Regions from separate parts of the Mycobacteroides immunogenum genome, predicted to be linked through region 2. Evidence: riboswitches for the same ligand, from Rfam matches in the RefSeq annotation. Region 2 holds a riboswitch; the other holds the start of a gene.
What was found. Region 2 has a riboswitch for cobalamin ahead of ABG82_RS03375 (FecCD family ABC transporter permease). Riboswitches for the same ligand answer to the same signal wherever they lie in the genome.
Positions count from the first base shown of each region.

Region 1: another riboswitch for cobalamin. It lies ahead of metE (5-methyltetrahydropteroyltriglutamate--homocysteine S-methyltransferase); the one in region 2 lies ahead of ABG82_RS03375 (FecCD family ABC transporter permease).

Region 1 covers NZ_CP011530.1:5,251,845-5,267,861, reverse strand. Annotated here, with positions in the region: gene ABG82_RS26020 (sodium:solute symporter family protein) at 1-1,622, opposite strand, end outside; gene galK (galactokinase) at 1,619-2,713, opposite strand; gene galT (galactose-1-phosphate uridylyltransferase) at 2,710-3,753, opposite strand; gene ABG82_RS26005 (nitroreductase family deazaflavin-dependent oxidoreductase) at 3,840-4,256, opposite strand; gene ABG82_RS26000 (NADH:flavin oxidoreductase/NADH oxidase family protein) at 4,253-5,446, opposite strand; gene ABG82_RS25995 (TetR/AcrR family transcriptional regulator) at 5,628-6,218, shown strand; gene ABG82_RS25990 (NAD(P)H-dependent amine dehydrogenase family protein) at 6,215-7,288, opposite strand; gene ABG82_RS25985 (SDR family oxidoreductase) at 7,301-8,092, opposite strand; gene ABG82_RS25980 (helix-turn-helix domain-containing protein) at 8,185-9,042, shown strand; gene ABG82_RS25975 (VOC family protein) at 9,039-9,704, opposite strand; gene ABG82_RS25970 (LLM class flavin-dependent oxidoreductase) at 9,756-10,853, shown strand; gene ABG82_RS28790 (hypothetical protein) at 10,861-11,229, opposite strand; gene fadD8 (fatty-acid--CoA ligase FadD8) at 11,380-12,969, shown strand; gene ABG82_RS25955 (TetR/AcrR family transcriptional regulator) at 12,966-13,553, opposite strand; gene ABG82_RS25950 (PaaI family thioesterase) at 13,543-13,962, opposite strand; cobalamin riboswitch at 14,038-14,261, shown strand; gene metE (5-methyltetrahydropteroyltriglutamate--homocysteine S-methyltransferase) at 14,397-16,017, shown strand, end outside.
Region 2 covers NZ_CP011530.1:652,608-668,624, reverse strand. Annotated here, with positions in the region: gene ABG82_RS03400 (alpha/beta fold hydrolase) at 1-442, opposite strand, end outside; gene mhuD (mycobilin-forming heme oxygenase MhuD) at 495-812, shown strand; gene ABG82_RS03390 (serine hydrolase) at 809-2,149, shown strand; gene ABG82_RS03385 (CbtA family protein) at 2,218-3,018, opposite strand; gene ABG82_RS03380 (CbtB domain-containing protein) at 3,034-3,240, opposite strand; cobalamin riboswitch at 3,397-3,618, shown strand; gene ABG82_RS03375 (FecCD family ABC transporter permease) at 3,716-4,774, shown strand; gene ABG82_RS03370 (ABC transporter ATP-binding protein) at 4,774-5,553, shown strand; gene ABG82_RS03365 (ABC transporter substrate-binding protein) at 5,550-6,542, shown strand; gene ABG82_RS03360 (LLM class flavin-dependent oxidoreductase) at 6,569-7,435, shown strand; gene ABG82_RS03355 (DUF2306 domain-containing protein) at 7,413-8,582, opposite strand; gene ABG82_RS03350 (nitroreductase/quinone reductase family protein) at 8,575-9,087, opposite strand; gene ABG82_RS03345 (TetR/AcrR family transcriptional regulator) at 9,117-9,749, opposite strand; partial or broken gene ABG82_RS03340 (ATP-dependent Clp protease ATP-binding subunit) at 9,834-12,131, opposite strand; gene lsr2 (histone-like nucleoid-structuring protein Lsr2) at 12,424-12,768, opposite strand; gene lysS (lysine--tRNA ligase) at 12,930-14,432, opposite strand; gene ABG82_RS03325 (type III pantothenate kinase) at 14,498-15,313, opposite strand; gene panD (aspartate 1-decarboxylase) at 15,316-15,738, opposite strand; gene panC (pantoate--beta-alanine ligase) at 15,751-16,017, opposite strand, start outside.

The sequences.
Region 1 (16,017 bases), 970 kb from region 2:
ACCAGAGCCGCCGTCGCCAGCTTGCCCGGCTCCCGATACCACGCCGAGGCGGGGTCGTCACCGGAGAAGGCATGGGGCGTCTCGGAATACACCAAACCCGCCAGCTCGGAGACGGGCTTGGGTTCTGTCACCAGGCTGACCGCCACACTCACCACGATGTCTACGGTGAAGGCGACACCGGCCTCGATGAAATTGGAACCTTGCCCGGAGAGGGTGAATACCCCTGCTTCAAAAAGTGACCATATGCCCACGGCGGCAAGGGTTCCGGAAACCAGGCCGGCCCAGCCCGCGGTGGCGGTCATCCGCTTCCAGAACATACCCAGGATGAATGTTGCGAACAGTGGTGCGTTGAAGAAGGCGAACAACGTCTGCAGGTAGTTCATCACGTTGTTGTAGTTGGCCGCGATGAAGGCGGTACCGATGGCGATGACGGTGGCGCCGAAGGTGGCCAGTTGACCAACGCGCAAGTAGTAACCGTCGGGACGGTCCTTTCGGATGTAGCGCTGCCACAGGTCATAGCTGAAGACCGTGTTGAAGGCCGAGACGTTGGCCGCCATCCCCGCCATGAAGGAGGCCAGCAGGCCGGTGATGGCGACCCCCAGCACACCGGTCGGCAGCACCTCTTTCATCAGATACAGCAGCGAATTGCTGTACGTCAGGTTGGGGTCGCTGGTGGGCTGCCCTGCCTTGTAGGCGGCCATCTGCGGAACCAGCACCGCACAGATCATCCCGGGGATCACCACAATGAAGGGGATGAACATCTTTGGGAAAGCGCCGATGATCGGGGTGCGCCGCGCGGCCGACAAGGACTCGGAGGCCAGGGCGCGCTGTACCTCAACGAAATTGGTGGTCCAGTACCCGAACGACAGGACGAACCCAAGTCCGAACACGATGCCGATAACCGAGAGCAGATTGTTGGAGAACCCGCTGAGCTCATTGCCGGGCCACGAGGACATCTGCCCGGCGGCAACCTTGTCGCGCAGTCCCTGCCATCCACCGACCTTGTTGAGACCGACGATGGTGAGCGGCAACAGTGCGGCCACGATGACGAAGAACTGCAGCACCTCGTTGTAGATGGCGGCCGACAGGCCGCCGAGGGTGATGTAACACAATACGATGACGGCCGCCGCGATGACAGACACCCACAACGGCCAGCCCAACAGCACGTTCACGATGGTGCCCAGCAGATACAGGTTGACTCCGGCGATGAGCACCTGCGCGACGGCGAAGCTGATGGCGTTGACCAAGTGTGCGCCAACCCCGAAGCGGCGCAACATGAATTCAGGAACGCTGCGTACCCGCGAGCCATAGAAGAACGGCATCATGATGACGCCGAGGAAAAGCATGGCCGGCACCGCGCCGATCCAGAAGTAGTGCATGCCGACCATGCCGAACTGCGCCCCGTTGGCGGACATGCCCATGATCTCGACAGCGCCCAGATTGGCCGACACAAAGGCCAGGCCCGTCACCCAGGCGGGGAGGGAGCGTCCCGAGAGGAAGAAGTCGATGCTGGAGGAGATCCCGCGCCGCGCCAGGAGCCCGATACCGAGAACGAACACGAAGTAGATCGCGATGAGAACATAGTCGACGACACCGGCGTCCAGGCGTAGTGAACCGGTCATCGCACCCGCCGCGCACCGTCGGACGGTTCCACCACGAAAACTTGCGGGCCAGTCCAGCCGTGTGCGGAGAAACGTTGTGCCACAGCCTTGCCGATCTGCGCCGACGAGCCGGCGTCGGCCAGCGCAATCACACTGCCGCCGAACCCGCCGCCCGTCATCCGCGCACCGTAGGCACCCGCTTCGCGGGCGGACGCGGCTGCCGCGTCGAGCTGTGCCGTCGACACCGCGAAGTCCTCGCTCAGCGAGATGTGCCCACGCGTCAGGATGGGACCTATCGATCGCGGATCGCTGCCGGCCCGAAGTATCGCGACAACCTCTCGTACGCGGGCGTTCTCGGTCGCCACATGCCGCGCGCGTGCCCGCAGGACCGGATCGGTGAGTAGGTCGACAGCGCTGGCGTCGGTGAGGGCGCCCAGTGAGTGAACGCCGAGCAGGTGCGCCGCCTCCTCACATTGTCGGCGGCGGGTGGCGTACTCACCGGTGGCATGGTCGTGTGGGGTGCCGGTGTCGATGACCACGAGCTCAAGGCGCGCTGCTGCCAGATCGAAGGGGACATCCGCATGGACACCGGTCGCGGCGTCAAGGATCAGGGCGTGGCCGGCGGTGCAGAGCATCGATGCGGATTGATCGAGCACCCCGGTGGGGGCACCCACAAAATCGTTCTCGGCCCGGTGCGTGATGTCGATCAGCTCGAAGTCAGAGACTCCGGGTGCAAAGGTATCCCGGATAGCCACCGCGACAGCGCATTCCACGGCGGCGGAGGACGATAACCCGGCTCCTACCGGTACGTTCCCGTCAAGCCGGAGATCCATGCCGCCGATGTTGTGCCCACGCTTGAGGAATTCGTGCGCGACGCCGAACGGGTACCGCGCCCAGCCCCCGATATCGCTGTCGGCCAGCCGGTCCAATGGCAGCCCGATCCAGTTCTGGCCGTGTTGTTGCGAGGCGACGTGTATGGCCGCGTCCTGGCGCGCTGTCAGTGTGCACAGGACGCGCTGGGGGATGGCGATTGGTAGCGATAGGCCACCGTTGTAGTCGGTGTGCTCACCGATGATGTTCACCCGGCCGGGTGCGGCCCAGACCCCTGTCATGTGACGTTCCGAAGCTCGGCGGCGACCTGCTCGGGGGTGGTGTCGCTGATGAACGCTCCCATGCCGCTTTCCGACCCCGCCAAGTACTTGAGCTTGCCGGGTGCCCGCCGGAAGGAGAACAGTTCCAGGTGCAGCCACCAATCGTCTCGGTTCGCGCTGGAGGTGACCGTGGGCGCCTGATTCCAGGCCGCGATATACGGCATCGGGGTGTCGAAGCGACGGGCAAAGCGTCGCAACACATTCAGATACAGTTCGGCGAAGGCCGTGCGTGCGGCATCGTCGAGGTCCGGGATGTCGGCGACCCGCCGGTGAGGATAGAGCGAAACCTCATACGGCCACCGCGCAAAGGACGGCACAAATGCCGTCCACTCGTCGTTCGCGGCCACCACCCGAGTGCCTTCGGCTTGTTCTGCGGCAAGAATCTCTCCGAAAAGATTGGTGCCGTGCTGTTTTCGATGTGTCTCGACGTTGGACAGGATGCGCGCGGTCTTGGCGGTGATGAACGGGTACGCATAAATCTGCCCGTGTGGATGCGCCAGTGTGACGCCTATCTCCTCACCGTGGTTCTCAAAGCAATAGACCTGTTGGATTCCGGCGGTTCCGCTCAGCTCCGTTGCGCGCTGGGCCCATACATCGACAACGAGTCGCGCACGATCGGGCGTCAGCTGCGCGAACGAGCTGTCGTGGTCGCTGGTGAAGCAGACCACCTCGCAGCGCCCGAATCCCGGGCGTGCGGGCGCCGTGGGCGCCTGTGCGTGCAGCGACAGCGAGGGGAAGCGGTTCTCAAACGCCACTACTTCGTATGCGGGTTCTGGGATCTCGGTAGGGCGCTCAGGTGTGGACGGGCACAAGGGGCAGAGATCGGTCGGTGGGAGAAACGTGCGCGTCTGCCGATGAGAGGCGAGCGTGACCCAGTCGCCCAACAACGGGTCAAACCGTATCTGGGACTGCGTGGAAACCGGGGGCAGGTCGCGCTGGTCCACGGCAACCCGCTCGGTGGGCGAGGAGTCGAAATACAGAATCTCCCGGCCGTCGGCCAATTCCCTCCGGGTCCGCCACACGGCGACGAGCCTAGAGGCTTTGCCTGGTAGCAGGCTGGGAATCGGTGCCGTTCGGGCTGCCGGTCCTAGTCGGTGAAGTCGATGCGCACCGAGATGGGTGTGGTCTCTAGCGCCTTCACGACGCGTGCGCCGATGACCCCGAACTTGCGGCCCCGCGCGACGACGTCGTCATCGGGCCGAAACTGGGCGGTGCCGGTGCGCCACCGATTGCCCTGCTTTAGGCGGACGTTCGGGTTGGCGGCGATATTGCTGCCCCAGCCCGAGCGGGTGCCGTGCTGGCTGATCAACCAAGCCCCGGTCGCATCGAACTGCACGGAGACGGGGACCCGCCGCAGCTGCCCGGTCTTGCGGCCCGTGGTCTCCAACTCCGAGGCAAGCGCCGTGCGCAGGCCAAGCTTCGTCAGCGCGGCGACCGTGGGGTTGAGCAGGTAGCGGCCCATGGCGCGCTCCCTACGGAACTTGCGCAAGGTCTTGTCGGTCATGAACTTCTCCTTCTGCGAAATGCGTCGACACCATTGTTTTTGAGGAGCCGGAGCGCGGTGATCCAGGGCCCCACCGTGGGGTCGGGTTCGGCGCCCGCCCCCAGCCGGTGCAGCTGAGTGTTGTGCCACTGGAGTTCCAGTGCGCTGAGAAATGACTTCGCCCTGCCGGTTCTGGCCAGCCAGCCGGGCATGGGCAGGGATGCGTCGGGGACCGTGAGCTTGTCCCGACGCGCGGTGAGCACAGTGTCGGCGGCCTCGGGATTCACGGTGGTGGGCCGACCGAGTCCCACGACATCGCAGTCGCCCGATCGCACGGCCTCGGACATGGCCGCTGCTGTGCGAAATCCGCCCGTCACGGCGAGTGGCACATCGCCCGCCGCCTCGCGAGCGGTGCGGGCGTATTCCAGGAAGTAGGCCTCGCGCGCCCGCGTGGACGCCGATGTCACCAGCGGCCGGCCTTCCATCGCTGGTGATTCGTAAGTACCGCCGCTGATTTCGATGAGGTCGACCTCCTCGGAGGCCAGCGCGGCAATGACGGCTCGCGATTCCTCCTCGGTGAAGCCCCCACGCTGGAAGTCCGCGGAGTTGAGCTTGATGGCCACCGAGAACCCGGGGCTCACGGCGGCGCGGGTGCGCCGGACAACTTCGAGCGCGAACCGCATGCGTCGCTCGGGGTCGCCGCCCCAGTGATCGGTGCGCAGGTTGGTGCGCGGAGAGAGGAACTGTGCCACCAGATAGCCGTGCGCGCCGTGGATCTGCACGCCGTCGAACCCGGCCGCATCGGCGATCGAGGCAGTGGTGGCGTACCTGTCGATGATCTTCTCGATCTCGTCGTCGGTGAGCTCTCGCGGCGCCTGCCAGCCGGGGACGTTCATCTTGATCGCCGACGGTGCCACCGGTTGAGATGCGGTGGCCAGGGGGTTGGCTTGCCGGCCTGGATGGTTCACCTGCATCCAGATCAGCCCGCCACCGTCTTTGGTCGCCTTGGCCCACCGGGACAAGCCCTCGAGATGCCGGTCATCCTCGATCACGACGTTTCCCGGCTCGCCGAGATGACTGCGGTCGACCATCACATTGCCGGTCACGACCAGCCCGAATCCGCCGGTTCCCCAGCGGCGGTACAGCTCGACGAGCCGATGATCCGGGCCGTGGGTGGTGTCGCCAAGCCCCTCGCTGAGGGCCGATTTCATGAGTCGATTGCGCAGCACCTGGCCGGAAGCCAGTGGAAGGGGTTCTTGTAGGTCTGCCACGAGGAGGACGGTAGTACACCGATCGGTATACTGCAATATGTCGAATATCTGCCCACGTCGGAGGCGCGTCGGTAGACTGAGCGGTATAGCTAACACCTGACATGATTGGAGGCAGTACGCGATGTCGGCACGGGACACCTTGCTCGCCAGCGTGACTGGTCTGGTGCGGCGCAGGGGTGTGGCGGGGACGGGTCTCAACGCACTCTTGGAGGACAGCGGTGTCTCGCGTCGCACCATCTATCTGAATTTCCCTGGCGGAAAGCAAGAACTGGTAGCCGAGGCGACCAGGCTGGCGGGGAACGAACTCACGGCCATCATCAAGGCGGCCGGCGACGACGTCGACCCCGCGCGCGGAATTCAGTTGTTCATCGAGCTCTGGAAGGCGCAGCTCGCCGAGACCGAGATGCAGGCCGGTTGCCCGGTGGTGGCGGCGGTGCTGGGACGCACCGAGGCGCCCGAGGCCGCCGCGGTGGCGGCGGACGCTTTCGAGAGCTGGCAGAAGATTCTCACTGACCGGCTGGCGCGCTACGACGTGGACGGCGAGACCGCCCGGTCGCTGGCCAGGACGATGATCGCGGCGATCGAGGGTGCCGTCATCATGTCGATCGCGGCCCAGTCGACCGAGGCTCTCGATGACGTCGGGGAGCGGCTGGCGGAGCTGGTGCGGCTATACGTGCCGGCCGGCGCGAAGCCGCGACCGGGCATCGACTAACCCGCGCGCCCCTTGCCGGTGATCAGCGGCAGATCCAGTGTGGTGCGGATGCCTGCTTCGGCTGCCACCACAGCGGGTACCGCGTTGACCACCCGCATCGCGGTCGCGATCAGATTGGCGTGGTTGTGGTCGCCGTGTGCGCTGAATGAACCGAGATCCAAGACGTAACTGGGTTCTCCGGTGATTTCGACGCGGTAGGTGCCCCCTTCGTGTGCCGGTTGCGGCCAGTCCGGCGCGAGGTCCTCGCGCAGCCGGGTGAAGTGCTCCAGCACCGTCACCACCTTGCCGTCCTTGACGCCCTGCACTTGGAAGTGCAGGGCGGCCATTGTCCCTGCGGGAATGTGCCCCGATGAGATATCGAAGTCTTCTGGGGCAGGTAGCTTTTCGTAGTTCTCCGTGACCGCGTCCAGTTCGACGCCGAGGCCGGCCGCGAGTTGCCGTACCACCGAGCCCCAGGCCAGGGACAGCACTCCCGGCTGCAGCAGAAGAGGCGTCTCATCCAGCGGCTTACCGAATCCCATGACATCGAACATGACTGTCGCGCTGTCGTAGGTGGCGTAGTCGACGATCTCGATACAGCGCACCTGGTCGATGCGTTGGCAGGTGCCCATGAGTGCCAGCGGCAGTAGATCGTTCGCGAACCCGGGGTCGATACCACCGACGAAGATCGACGAGTTACCTTCTCGTGCTGCTGTTTCAATCGGATCGAGCATGTTCTCCGGCAGCACACCCCAGGGGTACTGCAGAAACACCGGCGCGCTGGCGGCGACGTTGATTCCCGCGGCCAGGATCGACCGCAGGTCCTCCAGTGCCTCCATCAGGCGGTTGTCGGTCATGGCCGTGTACACGACACAGTCGGGCTTGAGTGCCAGGATCTCCGCGGCGTCGGTAGTGGCAGTCACCCCGGTGGCGAGGTCTAGCCCGGCCAGTTCACCGGCATCCTTGCCCGCCTTCTTGTTTCCGGAAACCCATACCCCGACCAGCGCCATATTGGGGTCGCTGATCACTCCGGCGAGCGCATGTTGGCCGACATTGCCTGTGCCCCAGACGGCTACCCGTGTTTTCGTCATATCAGCTCCCGGCTAGGCGAGGTCGGGTAGTGGGATGTCGAGGTTGGGGGCGATAAGACCACCATCGACCTCGAGTACCTTGCCGGTGAGAAAGCTGCCGGCCGGTGAGGCCAGATAGACCGCTGCCGCTGCGATATCGGTCGGATCGCCCAGCCGGTGCAGGGGCGTGTTCTTCTCCAGCGTGTCGCGGACCTCGTCGTTACCCGCAACCACCTCCAGGGCGGACGTGAGGATGGAACCCGGAGCTATGCCGTTGACGCGGATTCGGGGGCTCAGATCCATTGCAGCAGTACGTGTGTAGTGCGCCAGCGCACCCTTGGCGGTGCAGTAACCCAAGAATGCCCGACCCGGCAACCGGCCCATGGTCGAGGTGATGTTGATGACCGACGCGTTGTCCGACTTGAGTAGATGCGGTACGGCCGAGCGCAGGAGTGCGTGCCCGTTGAGCACATTGAAGGAGAACGCCTCGGCAAGATCTTCGTTGGTGGTGTCCAGGAAGGGTTTCGGCATAGTGCCGCCCACGTTGTTGACGACGATGTCGAGTCGCCCGAACCGGTCGACTGCCTGCTGCGCCAGGGCCGCGGAGGCTTCGGTATCGGAAAGATCTGCGACGACGACCTCGGCCTGTCGTCCCGCCGCCGCCACCTTTTCGGCGACCTCCCGGAGCTGGGATTCGGTGCGTGAGGCGATCAGCACGTCCGCGCCCGCCTGCGCGAAGGCCTCCGCTATGGCCGCGCCGAGGCCTCTGCCCGCGCCGGTGACGACGGCGACATTGCCGTCAAGTCTGAAACGGTCCAGGATCATGGGTTCCTCCGTGTCGAATATTCGACTACCTTGGGGCGAATAGTCGATGCACTGTAGACCTGCGTCGTGTGTCACGCAAGAGGGGAGAATCGATGCCGGCCGGCTCACCACCGACAGCGCGTGTGGTCCAGATTATCGAAATGCTCGCAGCAGCAACACAACCCAAATCGATCAGCGAAATTGCGGGGAACACCGGTATTTCCCGCGCCACCGCAACCGCCGTGGTGAACGAGCTGGAAACAGCGGGCTGGGTGGCACGCGACGACCAGCTTCGCTATCGGATCGGTTCGGCATTGCCGCGTGCGGCCGAGACCACCATGCCCCGGGAGGCGCAGAATCTGCTGGCCCGCGTCGCCGCAGAGGCACAGGCGGGTGCGACGGTCAGTCGTATCAGCGCCAAGGCCTTGACCGTGGTCGCCAAGGCGCAGGCGGGGCGCCGGGCCGTTACCGGATTCGCTGTGGGCCAGAGTATTCCACTGGCATTTCCGGCAGGATCGGCGGTGATGCCATGGCGTTCCGCCGCGGAACGTGCCCAGTGGCTGGGTACCGCGGCGGGGCTGAGCGCGCGCTCCGGCCAGCGGCTCCTGCAGCAGGTTTCGGACTGTGGATACGTGGTTTACCGCCCCGATCACGATGACACCGGAATGGTCGACCTGCTCTCGGACCTGCTCGGTTCGGTGGGCTCGGAGGTGATGGAGATGGCACTGCGTGAGCGGCTGTTGCGGCAGTTGGCCCGCCTCACCTCGCGCCCCTATTCGCGCGATGAGCTGGCATCTGACGAGGTGTTGCCGATCAGTTATCTGGCGGCACCGGTGTTCGATGGCGCCGACGCCGCATACGAGCTCCAGCTGGGTCCGCTGCTGCCCCGAGCGACTCGCGTGGTGCGAGAGGCGCTGATCGCCACACTGACGCGGGGAGCGCGTGAGCTGTCGGGGGTGTTGGGACCCTAGCGTTGTTCGATCAGGATGGTGGGGACCGCCAGGGCGCGATCTTTGACGGTGGCGACCCGCGTTCCCGGCTTGTGGCCGTTGCGAATAGCGCTCAGCGTCACGCCCGCGTCCGTCAAGCGTGCGTGTGAGGCATCGATATCGGAGGTGCGCCAGGCGATCCCCCACAGTGAATCCGGGCCGGTGGGGTCGTCGTCACGCAGCACAACCTCGACCACCAGGCCGGCGCACCGGAAGAACAGTTGGTGCACGCCCCAAGACTGCACGCGGTCCAGGCGCAGGTCGAAGCCGAGCCGTCCACACAATGTCGCGATGATCCTGTCGCGGTTGGGCGAGAAGAGCACCAGGTGGTCAATCTGGCCGCTGTCGCCGTCCGTCTGAGTCGGTGCCATCGGCCGCCCGGTCAATCCGAGGGTGAGTCCGTGGGCCTCGCCCGCGGCGAGATCTCCGTGCGCGGTCAGCCGGAGGCCGCGGCGATCGGCGGTCCGGGTCGCGGACGGTAAATCGTCGACGCGAAAGAGCATGCCGGGATGCGCTGCCCAGTCGGGGAGCCCGAGATTCAGTTGAGGGTGTGGCGCGGAGGTGTCGAACAGCCGCGAGTACGCGGCCTTTGCCTCAGTGAGATTTGGAACATCGAGAAGCACCGAGTCCAGTTCGGTGATCAGCACGGCTCATCCTCCCTGCCGGACCGGGGTCCGCTTAGGCATACTGGCACTATGCGCTTCCAGCTTCTCGACATTGTCTTCTATCTGCCCAACCCTGCGACGGGCGAGTTGGCCCCGGCGGCGGAGCGGCTGAATCGCGTGGTTGAGACCGCAGAGCTGGCCGAGAGTCTGGGATTCGATTCCTTTGCCGTAGGGGAGCGGCACGCCGGCGACGTCCTTTCCTCGGCGCCCACCGTGCTGTTGGGTGCGGTGGCCGCCGCGACGAACCGAATTCTGTTGTCCACCGGCGTGACCGTGCTATCCCTGCTGGACCCGGTGCGCGCGGCCGAAGACTTCGCCACCATCGACCAGCTGAGCCGCGGGCGTCTCGAGATCGTCATTGGGAAGGGCAATGAAGACCGGCAATATCCGTTGATGGGGCTGGACATCGCCAAACAGTACGAATACCTACAGGAAAACTACGAGCTGCTCCGGCGGCTGCTCCGCGAGGAACACGTCGACTGGTCCGGATTGCACCGGCACCCGCTCACCGATGCGACCACGCTGCCCCGGCCGTACGACGGACCGTTCCGGATCTGGCACGGCTCGGCCACCTCGACGTTCGCCGTTGAGCTCGCCGCCAAATGGGGCGACCCGATAGTCACCGCAAACGCCCTGCAGCCCAAGGAGAACTATCGGGTGCTGATCGACAGATATCGCGACCTGTACGCACAGCACGGCCATGATCCGGCGCACCTGCACGTGGGCGCCGGGTCTGGCGGGTTGTACCTGGCGGATACGACAGAACAGGCCATCGCCCAGTACCGGCCCATCTACGAGGCGCGGCTGGCGCAGATGGCCAAGCTCAAGGACCACCCCAAGGCTGTCGGCAAGTTTCCCTCCTTCGAATCCATCGAGGATGCGGCAGAACGTGGGCCCGTGCTCGCCGGTTCACCGCAGCGAGTGGCGGAGAAGATCCTGGAATGGCATGAGGCGTTCGGGCACGAATTCCAGTCGATCTCACTGAGTCCCGAGGCCGACTTCGAGGAGCAGAAGGACACCCTGCGTCGTTTCGCCGAGGAGGTGATCCCGCTGGTCAAAGCGGAGACCGAGTCCACGCTGTGGGGCCCGCGAGATGCGCTGCGGGCAAAGGGATTTACCGCGTCCTAAGGGCGCGTCAGGGCTGACCTGGACGGTTCATCGGGTTCAGCGGGCTGGCGGGGTTCGCGGGGTTGTTCGGATTCAGGGGGCTGGCGGGATTGGCCGGGTTGTTGGGGTTTAGTGGACTTGCCGGGTTCGCGGGGTTGTTGGGGTTCAGTGGGCTAGCTGGGTTCGCGGGGTTGTTGGGATTCAGGGGGCTGGCGGGATTTGCCGGATTCGACATGCTGTTCGGGCCGTACGGCCCCACATTGCAGACGGCATTGGCGTTGCCAGTGCAATCGGCGGGGTTGAACGGATCGGGGTCTGCCGGGTCGGCGTTCGCGAAAGCCGGGGCAAACAGCGTCAACGCGATAAACAGTGCGCCAGTTGGCATTGACCCGATCATTTTATGAGCGTAGCAAGCCTGTCGAGCGATTCTCTGGGGATGGGCGGGGGAGCTGCGTAGCGGGTGAGCGCCGTGCTTCTTGCCCAAAACTAGAACATGTTCTAACGTCGAGCGAAGTGCCTGATCGGCGACCATTCATTGAGGAGCGCGATGCCTGATCCATTCGACCTGCTGCACGGGTCCATTAACTCCGGGCACCTGTTGGTATCTGCCCTCAAGCGGAACGCGGATGCCCCCGCACTGGTGCTTGGCGACGTGACCCTGACCGGTGCGCAGATGGCCGATGAGATCAGCAAGTACATCCAGGCCTTCGCGTCGCTCGTGCCCGATCCGACCGACGGCCAGGGCATGCTGGCACTGAACCGTCCCGAGGTGCTGTTGGTGATCGGAGCCGGGCAGTTGCTCGGCACCAGACGTACGGCGCTGCATCCACTCGGCTCGCTGGACGATCATGCCTACGTGCTGGCCGATGCCAAGATCAGCACCCTTGTCATTGACCCCACACCGCAATTCATCGAGCGCGCCGCTGCGCTGGTGGACAAGGTGCCGACACTGACCCGGGTGCTCACACTCGGACCGGTTCCGGCGGAGCTGGCAGAGGTGGGTCATGATCTGATCGCCGCGGCCGCGAGCTTCCGGGCCCGGCCGCTTGCGCCGATCAATCTGTCGCCGGACCACATCAACGGCCTCACCTACACCGGTGGCACCACCGGTAAGCCCAAGGGCGTCATCGGCACCTCACAGTCCATTCTCACCATGACGCAGATTCAGCTGGCCGAATGGGAGTGGCCCGAGCGGCCCAAATTCCTTATGTGTACCCCGCTTTCGCATGCCGGTGCCGCATTCTTCATGCCGACGCTGATGAAGGGCGGCTCGATGGTGGTGCTACCGAAATTCGACGCGGGCGCCGTGCTGGCGGCGATCGAGGAGCACAAGATCACCGCCACCATGCTGGTGCCGTCGATGATCTACGCACTGCTGGATCACCCGGATTCACACACGCGCGACCTGTCCTCGCTACAGACCGTCTACTACGGAGCATCGGCCATCAACCCGGTGCGGCTGGCAGAAGCCATCAAGCGATTCGGTCCGATCTTCGCCCAGTATTTCGGGCAATCCGAGGCGCCTATGGTGATCAGCTACCTGGCCAAGGGGGACCACGATGCCAAGCGGCTCTCCAGCTGCGGCCGGCCCTCGGCGTTCTTGCGCACCGCGCTACTTGACGAGAACGACCGGCCGGTCGAGCAGGGCGAGCCCGGAGAGATCTGTGTGGCGGGTCCGTTGGTGGCGGGCGGCTATTGGGGTCTGCCCGAGCAGACGGCGGATACCTTCAAGAATGGGTGGTTGCGCACCGGTGATGTCGCCCGCGAAGACGAGGACGGCTTCTGGTTCATCGTCGACCGCACTAAGGACATGATCGTCACCGGCGGCTTCAACGTCTTTCCGCGCGAGGTGGAAGACGTTGTCGCCGAGCATCCTTCGGTTGCTCAGGTCGGGGTCATCGGAGTGCCCGACGAGAAATGGGGCGAGGCGGTGACCGCGATCGTCGTGCTGCGGGCCGATGCTTCATCGGATGAGGCGGCAGTCGCGTTGATGACCTCAGAGATTCAGTCCGCGGTCAAGGAACGCAAGGGTTCGGTGCAGTCGCCCAAGCACGTGATCATCGCCGACTCATTGCCGCTGACCGCGCTGGGCAAGCCCGATAAGAAGGCGCTGCGCCAGAAGTACGCCACGGTCTAGTTCTGCGCCAAGAGAGTGTGGGCGCTGCTGCGCACGAACTCGCGCAGCCATGGCGCGGGTTCGCCTTTGTCGGGTAGATGCCGGCGCACGGCGGCATACGGCATGTCGATCAACGCGAACATCACCTTGTCCGTCAGTTCGGGAGTGACTGCGCCGTAACGGCGCTCGGTGTACTCACGCAGCGCCTTTCGTACGCGGGAGTTGAGCGACTTGAGATCGGTGGCAAGAGTGTCGGGCCAGTGCGCGACCAGATCTGCCTTCTCGTACTGCAGCAACAGCAGTGCCTCGTTGCGGTTCTCTGACGTCCAATCGAAGGCGTGACTGATCGCGGCGCCGAGGGCGTCGTCGGGATCGGGCCAGCCGAGCGCACTGAGGATTCCGTCCTGGTAGCGGGCGATGGAACGCAGCCACAGTCGGGCCATGAGTTCGTCGCGGCTGGAGAAACGGTGATAGATCGAACCCGAGGGGGCACCGAGGACGCGCCCGATCGCGGTAGCCGTGGCGGCTGACGGACCGCCGGCGGCCACCAGGCCGAGCGCGGCATCCAGGATGTCGTCGGCACTGTATTGCGGCTTACGCCCCACGGTGCCGCAGCATGCTCGTGCCCTGGGCCACCGCGACCAATTTGCTACTCCCGTCATGGTCCTGGATGGAAATCTCGCAGCGGCCCAGAGCCTTGGTGCGTCCGGCGCTGACCAGGGAGGCATCGGCGAGAAGGCGCACGCCATCGCGGGCAGGCGAGACGTACTCGATGGTGTATCCGCTGGTCACGATGTCGGCACCAAGTCCGAGGCCGCAGGCATAGGTGATGGCGTTGTCGGCGAGATAGCTCAGTACGCCGCCGTGGATGAATCCGCTCTGCTGGCGTAACTCATCGCGGATGTCGAGCGAGAGCTGAATTCCGGTTTTGTCGACCCGGGTGATCGAGGCCCCCAGAAGACGGCTGAAGGGCTGCGCATTCAGGACCTGTTGAGCCTGGTCAAGGGTGATCATGATATTAGAGAGTAGTCACTAATATTTGTATTGGCGAGGGTGCATATGATGTAAGGCGCAGCTGGTCTGCCAGTGGTGACTTCGGTTGGCACTGGCATCGAGTGGCGGGCCTCACGGGGCTCGTCACGAGAGGGAACCCGGTGAGAATCCGGGACTGTCCCGCAGCGGTATGCAGGAACGATCGCCGTCATAAGCACTGGGAAAGCCACCAACGATCCTGGGAAGCGACGGCCCGTAGGAAAACCTGAGCCCGGGTAATGCCTGCAAGTCCGAAGACCTGCCAGTTGTGTCGGGTGCGCCGCGCCCGACGGATCATCGCCTCGCGGAATGGGCGTATGGCCGAATCGGTTTCAACCAGCACATTGCGTGCTGGTTACTCGGGCTCGGCTTGCTTGTCCTGGGCGGTGGCCACGACGCCGTAGACAGAGGACAGCATGACCACTCAACCATTGAAGGCAACCACGCTCGGTTCGGCGCGCATCGGCCCGCGCCGTGAGCTCAAACGGGCTACCGAAAGCTACTGGGCCGGCCGTACCAGCCGCGAGGAACTGGAGACTGTCGCCGCCGGGCTTCGGCGCGACAACTGGACCGCTCTGGCGGCCGCCGGACTCGACTCGGTCCCGGTGAACACCTTCTCCTACTACGACCAGGTGCTGGACACCGCAGTGCTGTTGGGCGCGCTCCCGCCCCGTGTCTCGGGCATCGCTGATGACCTCGATCGGTACTTCGCCGCCGCACGCGGCAACGCCGACGTGACGCCGCTGGAGATGACCAAGTGGTTCGACACCAACTACCACTACCTGGTGCCGGAGATCGGGCCGGACACCACGTTCGAGCTCAACCCGGCGAAGCTGTTCGGTGAACTGAAAGAGGCTCAGGCGCTGGATATTCCGGCACGACCGGTCGTCGTCGGACCGATCACCTTCCTCGCGCTGAGCAAGTCGGTCGACGGCGCCGGTGCGCCTATCGAGCGGCTCGACGAGGTGGTGGCACTGTACGAGCAGCTGCTGGTGCAGCTCGCCGAAGCCGGCGTCGGCTGGGTCCAGATTGATGAGCCGGTGCTCGTCACCGACATCCTGCCCAACGGTCCGGAATTGGCCGAGCGGGTGTACGGCCGTCTGGGCACGGTCGCCGACCGCCCCGCCATCTTGGTCGCCAGCTATTTCGGTGAGCTGGGCGCCGCGCTGCCCGCGTTGGCGCGTACCCCGATTGAGGCGATTGCCGTGGATCTGGTCTACGGGTCAGCCTCCGCTGTGGCATCGGTGCCGGAACTGGCCGGTAAGACCCTGGTCGCAGGCGTTGTCGATGGCCGCAACATCTGGCGCACCAACCTGCAGTCGGCGTTGAGCACGCTTGCCTCGCTGCTGGGAAGTGTGGAGTCGGTGGCTGTCTCCACGTCCTGCTCGACATTGCATGTGCCGTACTCGCTGGAGCCGGAAACCGAGCTCGACGACCAGCTGCGCAGCTGGCTGGCTTTCGCCGACGAGAAGGTCAAGGAAGTCGTCGTATTGGCGCGGGCGCTGAGCGAAGGCCGCGAGGCGGTAGCCGATGAGATCGCCGCGTCGAACGCGGCCGTCGAGTCACGCAAGACCGACCCGCGTCTGAACAATGGCCAGATTCGTACCCGGTTGGATTCGATTCTGGCGGCGGGTGTTTCGCGTGGTGATGCTGCCGAACGCCGTCGCAGCCAGGACGAGCGGCTGAACCTGCCCGAGCTACCCACGACAACCATCGGATCGTTCCCGCAGACCGTCGAGATCCGTAAGGCTCGTCAGGCCTTGACCAAGGGTGAGATCGACGACGCGGAGTACGTGCGGCAGATGCGTGCCGAGGTGGCCGATGTCATTGCGCTGCAAGAGAAGCTGGGACTGGACGTGCTGGTGCACGGTGAGCCCGAGCGCAACGACATGGTGCAGTACTTCGCCGAGCAGCTGGATGGCTTCTTCGCCACCCAGAACGGCTGGGTGCAGTCCTACGGCAGCCGCTGCGTGCGTCCGCCGATCCTGTACGGCGATGTGGCGCGCCAGCAGCCGATGACCGTCGAGTGGGCCACCT
Region 2 (16,017 bases):
CGAATCGCGTGGTGAATTCGCCGACCGAGGTGAACACCTCTGGCCATGAATACAGCCAGGGTTCCCACGGACCCGTCGTGCCACCGACGAAATCGGGCGCCATATCCTCCACGACCAGGGCAGACACCAGCTCCGGGTGCTGCGCGGCCAGGCACCAGGAATGCAGCCCACCCATCGAGTGCCCGATGAGCACCACGGGAGAGCCCACCGACCGCACCGCGCCGGCCAGCGCGTCCACGTAGCGCTCCGTCGAAACGGGTTGTACGTCAAGAACATCGCGGCCCCGATGCCACGGTGCGTCATAGGTATAGACCCGGCCGTGCTCGCGCAGCCACGGCAACTGCCGCGACCAGGTACTGCCCCGGCCCATGAGCCCGTGCACCAGCACCAGCGCGGGGCCCCCGGAACGCCCGCCGTGATCGGTGATGTGGTCGCCGTGCATGCCACTCATGATGCCCGCCCCTGTCATTTCCCCCGACCGGTAGCCTTGTCCCATGTCCGTGGTGAAGATCAACGCAATCGAGATCCCCGAAGGTGCAGGTCCGGAGCTGGAGAAGCGGTTCGCTCACCGGGCCGGAGCCGTGGAGAACCAGCCCGGGTTCCTGGGCTTTCAGCTACTTCGTCCCGTGAAGGGCGAGGACCGATACTTCGTGGTCACCCAGTGGGAGTCCGAGGAGGCCTTCCAGGCCTGGGCCACCGGCCCGGCGGTCGAAGCACATGCCGGTCAGCAGACCAAACCCGTGGCTACTGGCGCTCACCTGTTGGAGTTCGAGGTTGTGCTCGACGTGACCGGGGCCGCCGCCAAGGCGTGAACGAGGGTTCGCTACGTGCGCGCGTGACGCGCGCCGTTTCCGTATGCGCGGTGGCCGCGGTGACTCTGTCGCTGGGCAGCACGGCGGGATGCGGTATCAAGCTGCGGCAGGTGCCGCATGGTGATGTCGATACCAGCACGCCGCCCGGGCTTCGGTCGCAACAGTTGATCGACATGCTCAACTCCAACTGGCCCATCGGCAAGCAGGGTGTGGCGACCATGGCCGCCGCCAATAAGGTCGACGACTACACCGAGATCATGACCAAACTGTGGGTGGACCGCCCGTACAAGGTCAGCTCGGTGGACCTTGGCGCGAACAGCTCCACCGTCCACCTGATCGCGCCGTACGGCGCGAACGTGGACATCGGGCTCCGCACCAACGACAAGGGCGATGTCGACAGGCTGGTTCCGTACCAGCAGCCACCGACCATTGCCGATTGGTCCGACGTGGACGCCGCGTTGTCGGCCTCGGGCGGCCGATACTCGTACCGGGCCTCCAAGATCGTCGACGGCCAGTGCCAGCAGATCGCCGGGACCAACACGTCCGTATCCATGCCGCTGGCTTCGGTTTTCAAGCTTTACGTGTTGTTGGCCACCGGCACCGCGATCAACGCGGGCACCCTCAAGTGGGATGACCAGCTCACCGTCACCGACCGCGGCAAAGCGCTCGGCAGCTCGATGGACAAGCTGCCGACGGGCTCGACGGTGTCGGTGCGCACCGCCGCCCAGAAGATGATCTCGGTGAGCGACAACATGGGCACCGACATGTTGATCAACCGCCTGGGCCGGCACGCGATCGAGAAGGCGCTCGCCGATGCGGGGCATCATGACCCGGCATCGATGACGCCGTTCCCCACCATGCATGAGCTGTTCAATATCGGCTGGGGCAAACCGGATGTGCGCCAGCAGTGGAAAGACACCACGACACCCGAGCAGCGCGGTCAGATGATGGCCGAGGCCGACACCCACGACTACGACCTGGACCCGGACCGCACCACCACGCCCGCGTCCAAATACGGCATCGAGTGGTACGGCAACGCCGAGGACATCTGCCGCGTCCACGCCGCACTGCAAAAAGTCGCTGTCGGGCCCGCGGCACCGGTGCGCGCCATCCTTGCTGCCGAGCCCGGAATCGATCTGCACAGCGAAAACTGGCGCTATATCGCGGCCAAGGGCGGCAATCTTCCCGGCGACCTCACGTTCAGTTGGTACGCCGAAGACCGCAAGCATCAGCCGTATGTGGTGAGCTTCCAACTGAACTGGGATCGCGCATTCGGCCCCGGCGCGGCCGGCTGGGTCATCGGCTTGGCCAAGGGCGTCTTCAAGAAGCTGGGTTAAGAGACGAGTCTGCGTCTCACGACGGATTCTGGGCAGAAAACGTCGTGAGACGCAGACTCGGCGGCTAGCTAGACGGCAGCCTCGGCATCGACGGGCTTGCGTTCGATCACCGTGGCGAAGCCGATAGCGATCGTTGCCCACAGAATGGCCTGTGCGATAAGCGAGTACAGCCTGAACAGGTAAAGATCCTGCGCCGGGAAGCTGGGGAACACGATGTTCCCCGCCGCGTCGAGCAACGGCCCCGGCGTCTCGGCGATGTTCGGCAAGACCAACATGATCAGCACCGTCACGACGATGTAGGCCCCACCCGCGATGATGTTGGCCGTCCAGTTCCCGTACCGGTCCGCCAGTCTGCGGCTCAGCCATACCGCGGCGACCAGGGCGACTATCGAGACCACGACCATCAGCAAGTACAAACCGGTGCGTTCCTTAATGGTCTCCTCCGCGCTCGCCGCCGGCGGGTTCGGTGGGTACTTCAGGAACGGTGTCACGTAGAAGGCCAAGAACATGCCGCCGGAGACCACCAGGGCAAGATTTCGCGCCGTCAGGTTGCCCAGGCGGCCGATGGCCACCGTGTACACCACCGCGAACAGCGCACCCATGGCCAGCCCGAACAGCAGCATCCCGAAGAACAGGCCCACGTTCTCCTGCACGGTCCGGGTGAACAGCTCGGCACCCTCATGGCCGTGGTGGTGCACACCGGCGGCCTCATCGAGTGTGTGCTGGGCCTCGCCACGTCCCTCTTCGTATTCGATGGCCCGATTGATGACCGGTTCGACCGCGATCCGGCCGAACACGAAAGCCAGTACACCGCCCAGGGCACCGAAGCCCAGGGCACGCAAAATGATCGACCCTATTGACTTGTTCATTGAGTGCGGGCCGACTCAGTGGCAGGGGAAGCCGAGGAAGTGACGGGCATCGTGCACGAACTCATGCACGTGCATGTCGCTCCCGAAGACCGATACGGCGCCTTGGTCGACGCCGACGAAGTAGTAGGTCAGCAGCGCGAGGAACGCGGTAATGCTGAGCCAGAGTGCCGCCTGGGGCAAAGAGACCGCAACCGGACGGCTGACGGAAGAAACCTGGGCCATGATGCTCCTTTCGGGATACCGCGTCCCGATCTGTTCTTCTCGACAGCAGGGTCTGACTTTCACAGTGGCGCGACCGTCCTGGAATCACACCAGGTTCCCGTCCTGTCGAAGGACGGATTGAGCTTAGTCGACCCGGCTGGTCTGCGCGTTCGAGTGATAGTTTTGGCCCGCGTTGGTTTCCCCGAGGCACCAAGGAATGCTGCCGGGGATCGCAAGAGGGAATCCGGTGTGAATCCGGAGCTGCCCCGCAGCGGTAAGTGGAAACGACGGTGGCACGTACTGCACTGGGCGATGGCCCCGGGAAGCAGCCGCCGATAGGTGAGGCGTCCATGCCTCGTGTCCGCGAGCCCGAAGACCTGCCAGCGCGGCCGCACCAGCCGGTGCGGTCATTCGCCGGTGCCGAGGGACTGCATGGCGGGTAGCGCCATAACGCGTATCCGTCATGCCTTCGTGCCGGCAGCCCGACGAAGCAGGAATGTCGATGCCCGCCGCACAGCATGGACGGTCGCTGATCCTTGCGATGGTCGGCGGCCTGGTGACGCTGGTGCTGCTCTCGGTGACCGCGCTTGCCTTCGGCACCGCCGACGTGCCCTGGGGTGACTGCCTGCGCTTCCTGTGGGCCGGCGCTACCGGCGGCCCGGTGACCGCCATCGACGCCGCGAACTACCGAATCGTCGTCGAATCGCGGCTGCCTCGGGTGATCCTGGCGATCCTTGTGGGCGCGGGGCTCAGCGTGGTGGGCGTGATCGTGCAGGCGATGGTGCGCAACGCGCTCGCCGATCCATACGTTCTCGGTATTTCGTCGGGAGCATCAGTGGGGGCCACCGCGGTGGTCGTCTATGGGGTGCTCGGCAGCCTGGGCGCATACGCGCTATCACTGTCCGCGTCGTTGGGTGCTCTCGCCGCGACCGCGCTGGTGTACCAGATCGCACGTACTCCACAGGGTTTGATGCCACTGCGGCTGGTCTTGGTGGGTACGGCGGTGGGTTATGGCTTGTCCGCGGTGACCACGGTCCTGGTTTTCCTGGCGCCCAACGGGGAGGCGGCGCGCAGCGTCATGTTCTGGCTACTGGGCAGCCTCGGCGCGTCGTCGTGGGACAAGGTTCCGGTGGCGCTCGCCGCGACCGCGATCGGGATCTTCTGCGTCGCGGCACTTGCCCGCCAGCTCAACGCGCTCGCCATGGGCGATGAGGTGAGCGCGTCACTGGGTCTGCACGCCGGCCGGTTCCGGGTGGCACTGTTCGTATTGTCAGCGGTCATGACCGGGTGCTTCGTATCCATTTGCGGCGCGGTCGGATTCGTGGGACTGGTCATTCCGCACGCCGCGCGGCTGGTGGTCGGCGCGGATCATCGGCGCGTGCTGATGGTGGCCCCGGTGCTGGGCGCCTGCTTCCTGGTCGCCGCTGACCTCGTTGCGCGGATAGCCATTCCACCACAGGAGCTGCCGCTTGGCGCCATCACCGCCGCGGTCGGGGTGCCCGTCTTCGTGGGGTTGATGCGTCGCCGCGCGATGTCGGCGGGAGCGGTCGGCTGATGGACGTCAGTTATCGCGGCGTGTCGGTGAGCATTGCGGGCGCACGGATCATTTCGGATATCGATATGGACGTCGTGGCCGGCGGATTCGTCGGCATAGTCGGCCCCAATGGCAGCGGCAAGTCGACAACCCTGCGCTGCCTGTACCGCGCACTCACTCCCGATACCGGGGAGGTCGCCGTCGACGGTGTTTCGGTACGGGCAATCAGCATGCGGGAGAACGCCCGCCAGGTGGCGGCGCTGACTCAGGACATGTCATTGGACTTCGACTTCACCGCCGGAGAAGTCATCTCCACCGGCCGGCTCCCGCACGGCACCGCACTGCGCGGCACCTCCGATCTGGACAGAAGAATCTGCCTGCAGGCCACCGAGACGGCCGATGTGGTGGCACTCACCGGCCGCAAGTTCAGCTCACTGTCCGGTGGCGAGCGCCAGCGGGTTCTGATCGCCCGTGCCCTCGCGCAACAGCCGCGCGTCTTGGTGCTCGACGAGCCGACCAACCATCTGGACGTACGCCACCAGTACTCGATACTGAGTTCCGCTCGCTCGCTGGGCATCACCATCATCGCCGCACTGCACGACCTCAATCTCGCGGCACAGTACTGCGACACGATTCACGTCATGGCCGATGGCCGTGTGGTGCTGTCCGGATCACCGCACGAGGTGATCACCGCGGCGTCCGTCGGCCGATGGTTTGGCATCGACTGCCATGTCATCGCCCATCCGCGCAGCGGGGTACCGCAGATCATCTTCGACGCCGGAGGACAGGAGAAGGAATGAAGGCACTCATAGGCGTGGCGGCGGTGCTATCGCTGCTTGCGGCGAGCTGCGCGACCATCGAGGAGAAGAGCCCCGGAACCCAGCGTGCGTCCGTGGACAATTGCGGCGCACCCCTAGAGGTTCCGGTGCCGGTGACCCGGGCCGTCACCAACGACACCGGGGTCACCGAAATGCTGTTCGCACTCGGCCTGCAGGATCAGATGGCGGGCTATTTCCTGGACTCCGGGCAGGACCGAGACGTCGCCACGTCGCCGTGGAAGGCGCAATTCGAGTCGACCACGAACCTGGGGCAGGGATTCACACGCGAAGCCGTGCAGGCCGCGCGCCCCGATCTCGTCTTCGCCGGATGGAGTTACGGATTCAGCGAAACCTCGGGGTTAACCCCGGATTGGGTGCGGACCATCGGGGCGAAGCCCTATCAGCTCACCGAGGCATGCCGACAGCCCGGAACAGCGCGGCGCGGCATCAAGGCGCCCCTAGACGCCCTGTATGAAGACCTCACCAACCTGGGCACCATCTTCGGGGTATCGGACCGTGCCCGGGAGCTGATCGCCGGCTATCGCAAGACCATCGAGGACGTGCAGACCCATGCTCCGCACGAGCAGGCGCCCGTACGCGTATTCCTGTACGACAGCGGGGAGGCCGAGCCGTTCACATCCGGCAATACCGCCGCGCCCCAACAGATCATCGAGAAGGCCGGTGGCCGCAACATATTCTCCGACCTCGGCGACAGCTGGACCACCAGCGCCTGGGAAACCGCGGCTCAGCGAGACCCGCAGGTGATCATCATCTGCGACTACGGAGTGGGGCCCAACAACACCGCCGAAGCCAAGATCAACCTGCTCAAGTCGCAACCGCTGATGAAGCACACCCGCGCGGTGCGGGACGGGAACTTCATCGTGCTGCCGTACGCCGCACTCGTCGAGGGACCACGCAACCCGGCTGCCATCGTCACCCTGGCGAACTACCTGCGCAGCAAGGGATTCTGAATGCAGCCTACGCCTAGGCTGGCGGCATGAGCTCACCCACTTCCCTTGGCCTGATGGTGCCGCCCTCCCTGCCTCCGGAACGGCTGCCCGACGTGGCCCGCGCGGCCGACGCCGCCGGGCTGGACTATCTGTGGGTCTGCGAGGACTGTTTCGCCACGACCTCCATCGCGTATGCCTCGCTGGCTCTGGCGGTCACCGACCGGATCAGTGTGGGTACCGGATTCCTCTCCACGCCGGTACGCAATGTGGTGACAGCGGCAATGGATTTCAGCATCTTGGCCCGTAACTTCCCGGGCAGGGTCATACCGGGGGTCGGACACGGCTGGCAGCCACACATGGCACAGATTGGCGCCAAGGTCACCTCGCCGCTGACCCTTCTCGAAGAATACGTCACGGCATTGCGAAACCTGTTCGCAGGCAAGGAAATCAGTGTCACGGGACGATACATCACGCTCGACCGGGTGCGACTGGACTGGACTCCCCCGGCACCGCTGCCCATCATGATCGGCGCGAACGGCCCGAATTCGCTGCGCCTCGCGGGCCAACTCGGCGACGGCACATTGCTCACGAGCATGGTGAGCAGCGGCGCCATTGCCGGATACTGCGCACTGATAACGCCACAGCCCGGTCACCGGATCTTCCTGAGCCGCACGATCAGCGTCGGTGCCCAAGCCGCCGAACTCATCGCGGCGGATCCGGGCCACTATCCCGGAATCTCATTCGACGCCTCGACGAGCATTGGCGGTAGCGCCGCCGAAGTCGCCGACACGCTATCTGAAATACGAGATCTGGGCGTCACCGACTTCATCGCATCCCCCACCGGCAATGAGCCTGATCTGCTGGGCTACATCCATGCGCTCGGGCAGGAAGTCAGGCCGCTGCTGCAGTCGTGACGTTGTCCCGCTGCGCTGTGCGCGCTGTCGGCCCCGATATCCGGCGCGCGGCGTTATGCACGATCAGAGCGAAGGCGACGGTGATGGGTCCGGGCGCGCCCACCATGCCGCCGGCGATGACGGCGTCCGATGCGGAGTAGACGGGCGCGCTGACCACCACGGTGGCGCAGGCGGCGATAGGTGCGATCGCCAGACCCCACATCAGCCAGCGCCAACGTTGTTCGCGCACACCCTGACCGCGCGCACGCGCCCGCCAGGCACCCGCGATTGAGATCGCCAGCGCGATCCACAGCGGCACCAGGTGGTAGGCCGCCAGGGAACGTGGGATGTACTCCGGCAGACGCAGTGCCAGCGCCGCGTACCCGATGGACCCCGACAGAGCCAGTCCCGCACTCAGTACATAGCTCGCAACGGAGTACCGCCGCACCGGCGCCCTGCCTGCCGGTTGAACCATCACGAAGGCGGCGGCCGCACCGAACGGGGCCATCACGCCGAGCACGATGGCACTGGCCCCGAGATTGGTCAGGAGATCATGCTGCGGCACGATCGGCTGAATTCCGATCCACAGCACCCGCAGCAGCGGCGCGGTCATCATCAGCGCCACGCTGTAGGTCATCCAGGCACGATGGGTGATCACATCGCGATTCCGAATGGCGTACAGAGCGAACCACGCGCTGCCGAGGGTGCCCAGAGCCAGCGCCCACAGCTGTAGATCAAATGCGCGCCCGATGAAATGGCCAACGTATGGAGCCGCGGCCAGGAAGATGATTGCCGTCAACATGCTCACGGTCATGAGCGCCAAATAGGCCCTGCCCATCCATCGATGCACGGCGGGGTGACGGGAACGCATTCGGCCGGAGAACTGAAACATGGCGAGCCCCAGCGCGATTGCCCCCAGCGTGGTGTGCACGGCCATCACGGCGCGATGCTCGGAGTAGTCACTGTGCCGAACCGCCTCCACCGAGCCTTCCCCCACGGCGTATGCGGAGCCGTTGATGAGGGTGTTCAGCCCATCCTGCAGCCGGGGCGTTCCGGGGAAGAAAAGCGGCCAGGTGTAATTCATCGCCAGCGGAAGGTACAGAAACGCCACCGCGGCGGCCGCGGCGTAGCACACCCGAGTTATCGAAACCCGTTTCAGTTCAGACATTTTGACTCAACCGGATAATCGGGATGCGGCGACCGAGCGCGGCCGCACGCACACGATAATCGGCGAACAGCGGATAGACCCTGTCCGCCGATCCCCAGAGCCTGTCCCGTTCGGCCGCCTCGGCCACCTCGACGGCCGTCATCTGCTGCCCGTCCCCGATCGTGACGCGGGGATTGGCCTTCGGGTTGTAGTACCAGGCGGGGTGGCTGTCCCTGCCATAACTGGACGCGATGACGATGACATCGTCGCCGTCATGGAAGTACAGCACCGCGTTGGTGCGCGGCTGGCCGGTCCTGGCCCCGATGGTGGTGATCAGCGTGGACGGCAGCATCAACGCCATGCCGAGGCGCCCGCGTGAAATCTTCAGTAACCAGGGGTCGATCTTGGGGGCGATGTTGATTGCCGTCCAACGTCCGGCACGGGTACCCAGAAATGCGACATATGAGCGGCGCAGCAGGTCGTCCTGCGCACCGGGATCAACCCTGCGCAGCGTTGTGGGCGTCATGCCCGAGAAGTTTAGAGTCAGACTCTAATTTAATCAATGGGGGTAATACCCCAGGTCAAAAGGTCGCGCGCCTGTATCAGACACTGTTCGACCTCTTCTGCGGTGAGACGCGCGCCGTCGTCACGCAATGCGAGGGCAGCCACCCCACTCCACGAACCGAACAGGAAGTAGGAGAGCAATCGGCTGTCCACCGGCCGGATCTCACCGTCATCGACCGCCGCCTGAATACGTTCCTCGAACGCCACCCGGAGCACGTCCAGGCGCTCGGCCACGACCTCATCGAACGGGTTGGCGGGTCCGCCGATGGCGTTCACCGCGACGTACCGCGTCAAAGCCGGGTGATCGATCAACAGCCTCATGTAGGCCAGTCCCGCCTGCCGCACCTGCTCGAACGCCGTTCCCTCACTGGAATACGCGGCCGTCAGCTCCACCATCGATATCTCCAACAGGCGTTGCATCACCGCCGACACCAACGCGTCCTTGGTCCCGAAATGGACATACACCGAAGCCGCAGACATGCCCGCCAGCTCAGCGACATCCTCCATGCGGACCGCGTCCGCGGAGTGCCGCGACAACAATCGCTCCGCGGCATCCAACAAGGCTGTGCGCGTGCGCATCCGGCGACGCTCGCCCCTCGCCGCCGCTTCCGAGCTGGTTTCCATGCCCAGACCCTACGCAGCGGGCCCGGAAACGCCGAACGCCCGGCTGCCGCGCAATGCGGCAACCGGGCGTTCGATCAGAACCGACTACTCAGAGGCAGAGGCGGCCAGGTCGGCGGCCGGCTCCTCACCAGTGACCAGCGCGGGCTTCGGACGGCCGACGAAGGTGAACTTCGCGTCCTCGCCGGCGCCCTCGCCATCCCAGCCTTCGACGTCGACCGTGACCAGCTCGCCGGGGCCAACCTCGTTGAAGAGGATCTTCTCCGAGAGGGTGTCCTCGATCTCGCGCTGGATGGTCCGGCGCAGCGGCCGCGCGCCCAGCACCGGGTCGAACCCGCGCTTGGCGAGCAGCGCCTTGGCCTTGTCGGAGAGTTCCATCTCCATGTCCTTGGCCTTGAGCTGCTTGCCCACCCGGCCGATCATCAGGTCGACCATCTCGATGATCTGTTCCTGCGTCAACTGCTCGAAGACGATGATGTCGTCGATGCGGTTGAGGAATTCCGGACGGAAGTGCTTCTTGAGCTCGTCGTGGACCTTCTGCTTCATCCGCTCGTAGTTCGAACCGGCAGCACCCTCGGAGAATCCGAGGCCCACGGCCTTCGAGATATCCGATGTGCCCAGGTTCGAGGTGAAGATCAGCACGGTGTTCTTGAAATCGACTGTGCGACCCTGGCCGTCGGTGAGACGCCCGTCCTCGAGAACCTGCAACAGGGTGTTGTAGATCTCCTGGTGTGCCTTCTCGATCTCGTCGAACAACACGACGCTGAACGGCTTGCGACGCACCTTCTCGGTGAGCTGGCCGCCCTCCTCGTAGCCGACGTATCCCGGAGGAGCGCCGAAAAGCCTTGAGGCGGTGAAGCGGTCGTGGAACTCACCCATGTCGATCTGGATGAGGGCGTCGTCGTCGCCGAACAGGAAGTTGGCCAGCGCCTTGGACAGCTCGGTCTTACCCACACCGGACGGGCCGGCGAAGATGAACGAGCCCGAGGGACGCCGCGGGTCCTTCAGACCGGCGCGGGTACGGCGGATGGCCTTGGAGACTGCCTTGACGGCATCCTCTTGGCCGATGATCCGCTTGTGCAGCTCATCTTCCATACGCAGCAGCCGAGTTGTCTCCTCCTCGGTGAGCTTGAACACGGGGATACCGGTCCAGTTGCCCAGCACCTCGGCGATCTGCTCATCATCGACTTCCGCAACCACGTCCAGATCACCTGAACGCCACTGCTTTTCGCGATCGGCACGCTGCGCGACCAGCTGCTTCTCGGAGTCGCGCAAGCGCGCGGCCTTCTCGAAGTCCTGGGCGTCGATGGCCGATTCCTTCTCCCGGCGCGCGTCGGCGATCTTCTCGTCGAACTCGCGCAGGTCTGGCGGAGCGGTCATCCGGCGGATGCGCATCCGGGCACCGGCCTCATCGATCAGGTCGATTGCCTTGTCGGGCAAGAACCTGTCGTTGATGTACCGGTCGGCCAGGGTGGCCGCCGCGACCAGCGCGCCGTCGGTGATGGACACCCGGTGGTGTGCCTCGTAGCGATCGCGCAGACCCTTGAGGATCTCGATGGTGTGCTCGACCGTCGGCTCGCCCACCTGCACCGGCTGGAACCGGCGCTCCAGGGCGGCGTCCTTCTCGATGTACTTGCGGTACTCGTCGAGAGTGGTCGCACCGATGGTCTGCAGCTCGCCACGAGCCAGCTTCGGCTTCAGGATCGACGCGGCGTCGATCGCGCCCTCGGCCGCGCCCGCACCCACCAGCGTGTGCAGCTCGTCGATGAACAGGATGATGTCGCCGCGGGTGTTGATCTCCTTGAGCACCTTCTTGAGGCGCTCCTCGAAATCACCGCGGTACCGGCTGCCGGCCACCAGGGACCCCAGGTCCAGGGTGTACAGCTGCTTGTTCTTCAGCGTCTCGGGCACCTCGCCATGCACGATGGCCTGCGCCAGTCCCTCGACCACGGCGGTCTTACCGACACCGGGCTCACCGATCAGCACCGGGTTGTTCTTGGTGCGACGGCTCAGCACCTGCATGACCCGCTCGATTTCCTTCTCGCGGCCGATGACCGGATCGAGCTTGCCTTCCATGGCGGCGGCAGTCAGGTTGCGGCCGAACTGGTCAAGCACCAGCGAGGTCGACGGTGTGCCTGCTTCGCCACCGCGGCCGCTGGTGCCGGACTCGGCGGTCTCCTTGCCCTGGTAGCCGCTCAGCAGCTGGATGACCTGCTGACGCACCCGGGTCAGCTCAGCGCCCAGCTTCACCAGCACCTGCGCCGCGACGCCTTCACCCTCACGGATGAGGCCCAGCAGGATGTGCTCGGTGCCGATGTAGTTGTGGTTGAGCATGCGGGCCTCTTCTTGGGCCAGCACAACCACCCGCCTTGCGCGGTCAGTGAATCTTTCGAACATCGGTCTCCCTCGCTTCCTCGTCCGGCCTTTGCGCAAGCGGTTCATGTTGCCGCTCGGGGCTCCCCCCAAACGGCTCATCCCCGCTGGCACTAGGACCTAATCGCCACTCTAGTGGTCGGCCGTAGTCGGCGCGGTGTTCGCATACCTGGAGATGGCCCCACTTACACGAAATCACCGCACCCGGCGGTGCTTGTTAGGCAACCGAACAACGCCAGATGCGGTGAAAACGTTTCCGATATTGACCCGGCTTCGCCGTAAGCGAAATTGCCCGGGAGACGTACTAGTTGGCCGCGTTGAAGGCGTCGACAACTTCCGCGGGAATGCGGCCGCGCGACGAGACATTGTGCCCGTTCTTACGTGCCCACTCACGGATCGCCGCGCTCTGCTCGCGATCGATGCTGGCACGCCCGCGACTTGTACCCGAACTCCCCCGCCCGCGACGACGCCCACTCACGCGACGCGCGTGCTCCACCCATGCAGAGAGCTGATTACGCAGCTTCTCCGCATTCTTGGAAGAAAGGTCGATCTCGTAAGTCACACCGTCAATCCCGAATTCAACGGTCTCATCGGCGGGCGCTTCGCCATCGACGTCGTCGACAAGCGTGACCGTGACCTTCTTAGCCATTCCTTTTCCTTCCAAAAGCGGAACCCCCGTTGGTCCACTTCAAACATGCCATGGATTGCCGCAAAGTTCAACATACGCGCAAGGCTGCGCGTGTTCCGCTCAAGGCAAGCGTTTCACTACACTCATAGTTGAAAAGTGTGACAAAAATTCGGACGCGTGGATCAGAGCGTCGGCCTCACAATCGGGAACAAGATCGTTTCCCGAATTCCCAATCCGGTAAGAGCCATCAACAACCGGTCGATCCCCATCCCGGTTCCTGCGGCAGGTGGCATCGCATGTTCCATCGCACCGAGGAAATCCTCGTCAAGACTCATCGCCTCGTCATCACCGGCGGCCGCCAATCGTGCCTGGTCAGCGAATCTTTCGCGCTGAATGACGGGGTCGATCAACTCCGAGTATCCGGTGGCCAATTCAAAGCCCCGAACATACAAGTCCCACTTCTCGGTGACACCCGCAATACTCCGGTGCTGACGAGTAAGCGGGGATGTCTCAACTGGGAAATCCCTGACAAAAGTCGGCGCGTACATTTTATCGCCAACCTGATGTTCCCACAGTTCCTCGACGAGTTTCCCGTGTCCGTAACCGCGGTCGGTGGGAATCTCGGCGCCCACCCGATCTGCGATCTTCCATAGCTCGGCAACCGGCGTATCGGGCGTGATCGCCTCCCCCAGCGCTTCTGACAACGACGGATACATTTCCAGCGTCGTCCACTCACCGTCCAAGTCGTAGATGGACCCATCGGGCAACGTCACTTGCCGGGTGCCCATTGCATCGTCGGCTACTTCTTGGATGAGCTCCCGGATCATTGTCGCGGCGGTATCGTATGTGCCGTACGTCTCGTATGTTTCCAACATCACGAATTCGGGTGAATGTGTGGAATCCGCGCCCTCATTTCGGAATACCCGATTGAGTTCAAAAATCTTGTCGAAGCCACCCACCAGTGCCTTTTTCAGGAAAAGTTCCGGCGCAATACGCAGATACAGGTCCATATCGAGTGCGTTTGAATGCGTAATGAACGGGCGAGCCGCGGCACCTCCGGCGAGAGTCTGCAAGATCGGCGTCTCCAACTCCAAGAATCCGCGACGGTGCAGGGCGTCACGAATAGCGCGCATCACCGCGACACGCTGCCGTGCGATCTGCCGCGCCTCCGGCCGCACGATCAGGTCCACGTAACGCTGGCGCACTCTGGTCTCTTCGGACATCTCCTTGTGAGCAACGGGGAGCGGCCGCAGGGACTTCGACGCCATCTGCCAGCCGTCCGCCATGACGCTCAGCTCGCCACGGCGTGAACTGATGACCTCGCCGTGCACAAACACAATGTCGCCGAGGTCGACGTCGTTCTTCCAGTCCGCGAGCGACTGCTCACCGACACTGGCAAGGCTGATCATCACCTGCAAGGAGGTGCCGTCACCCTCCTGAAGCGTCGCGAAGCAGAGCTTGCCGGTATTACGGGAGAAGATGACCCGCCCCGCCACACCCACCTGATCGCCGGTACTGGTGTCGGTGTCCAGATCCGGGTAAGCCTCTCGAATCTGCTTGAGGCTATGGGTCCGAGGCACCTCCACCGGATACGGCTGGGTACCTTCGGCGAGCAGCTTCTCGCGCTTGGCCTGCCGGATACGAAATTGTTCCGGCAAGCTGGTCTGCGCGTCAGGATCAGTCACGTCTCGGCAGCTTAGCGGTAGTGCCGCGTGCCGGAACTACGCCGCCGATTCTGTTGTGTCCATATCTATCGGGTCGCGCGCGCCTTGCCGCGCTGGTCAGCCCGGTTCCGTTCGTACACCAGCCGCAAGCCGTCGAGTGTGAGGTGTTCCTCATAACGGTCGACGGTGTGGGTCTCGGGCAGGATCAGCGGCGCGGTGTGTCCGGTGGCCACCACCGTGACTCCGGCGCCACCAAAGCCCTCGATATCGCGGCGCACCCGCTCCACCAGCCCATCCACCAGGCCGGCGAAGCCGAAGACCGCGCCCGACTGCATGCACTCCACCGTGTTCTTTCCCACGACGGAACGTGGGCGGGTCAGCTCAACTCTGCGCAGCGCGGCACTGCGGGCCGCGGCGGCATCGGAGGACACCTGCACGCCGGGTGCGATGGCCCCGCCGAGAAATTCCCCCTTGGCGGACACCACATCCACACAGATCGAAGACCCGAAATCCACCACGATGCACGCCGAACCAAATCTGTGATGTGCGGCAAGGCAATTGACGATGCGATCGGCGCCGACCTCTTTGGGGTTGTCGACCAACAGCGGCAGCCCCGTGCGCACGCCGGGCTCGATCAACACCTGCGGAACCGAGGACCAGTACTGATCGAACATCCCGCGCATCTCGTGCAGAACAGAGGGCACGGTGGAAAGCGCGGCGACTCCGGTGAGGGTCTCGCTATCGTCGCCGATCAGCCCGTCGATGGTCAGTGCCAGCTCGTCGGCGGTGATCTCGGCCTCGGTACGAATCCGCCAATGCTGAGAAACCTTGGCGTGCTCACCCGTACCGGAGACGAGGCCCAGCACGGTGTGGGTATTGCGTACGTCGATCGCCAGCAGCATGGCTACACCAGACCGCGTGGTGACACCAGGCCGAAGTTCTCAGGCACGTAGGCCGGATCACCGGCGTGCTCGCCCAGCTCCACCTTCTTATTGTCCGAGTCCACGAACACCACCCGCGGAGTGAAGGTCCGGGCCTCCTCGTCGCTCATCACGCCGTAGGCGATGATGATCACCAGGTCCCCCGGGTGTACCAAGTGTGCTGCGGCCCCATTGATCCCGATGACACCGCTACCGCGCGTGCCGGTAATCGCGTAGGTCTCCAGCCGGGCACCGTTGTCGATATCGACAATGGTGACCTGCTCGCCTTCCAGTAGATCCGCGGCCTCCATGAGATCGGGGTCGATGGTGACCGAGCCGACGTAGTGCAGATCGGCATGCGTCACGGTGGCGCGATGGATCTTCGACTTCATCATCGTGCGGAACATCAGGTCCTCCAGTTAGTTTCGCCAGGGCAGTTCGTGGTCAGGGTCCGCAGCACCGGGGGTACCGATTCCGCCGCCTATTTCCAGGGGCACGTTGTCCAACAACCGGGTGCTCCCCAACTTGGCCGCCACCACCATGCGACCGGGTCCCTGCGCGGGCGCGGGCCCCAGGTCGGCGCCGCGCACCTCCAAATAATCGACCTCGATCGCCGGAACCTCGTCGAGCACGGCGCGGGCCGCGTCCAGCGCCGCGTCGCAACCCCCGGAGGCGGAATAGATTCC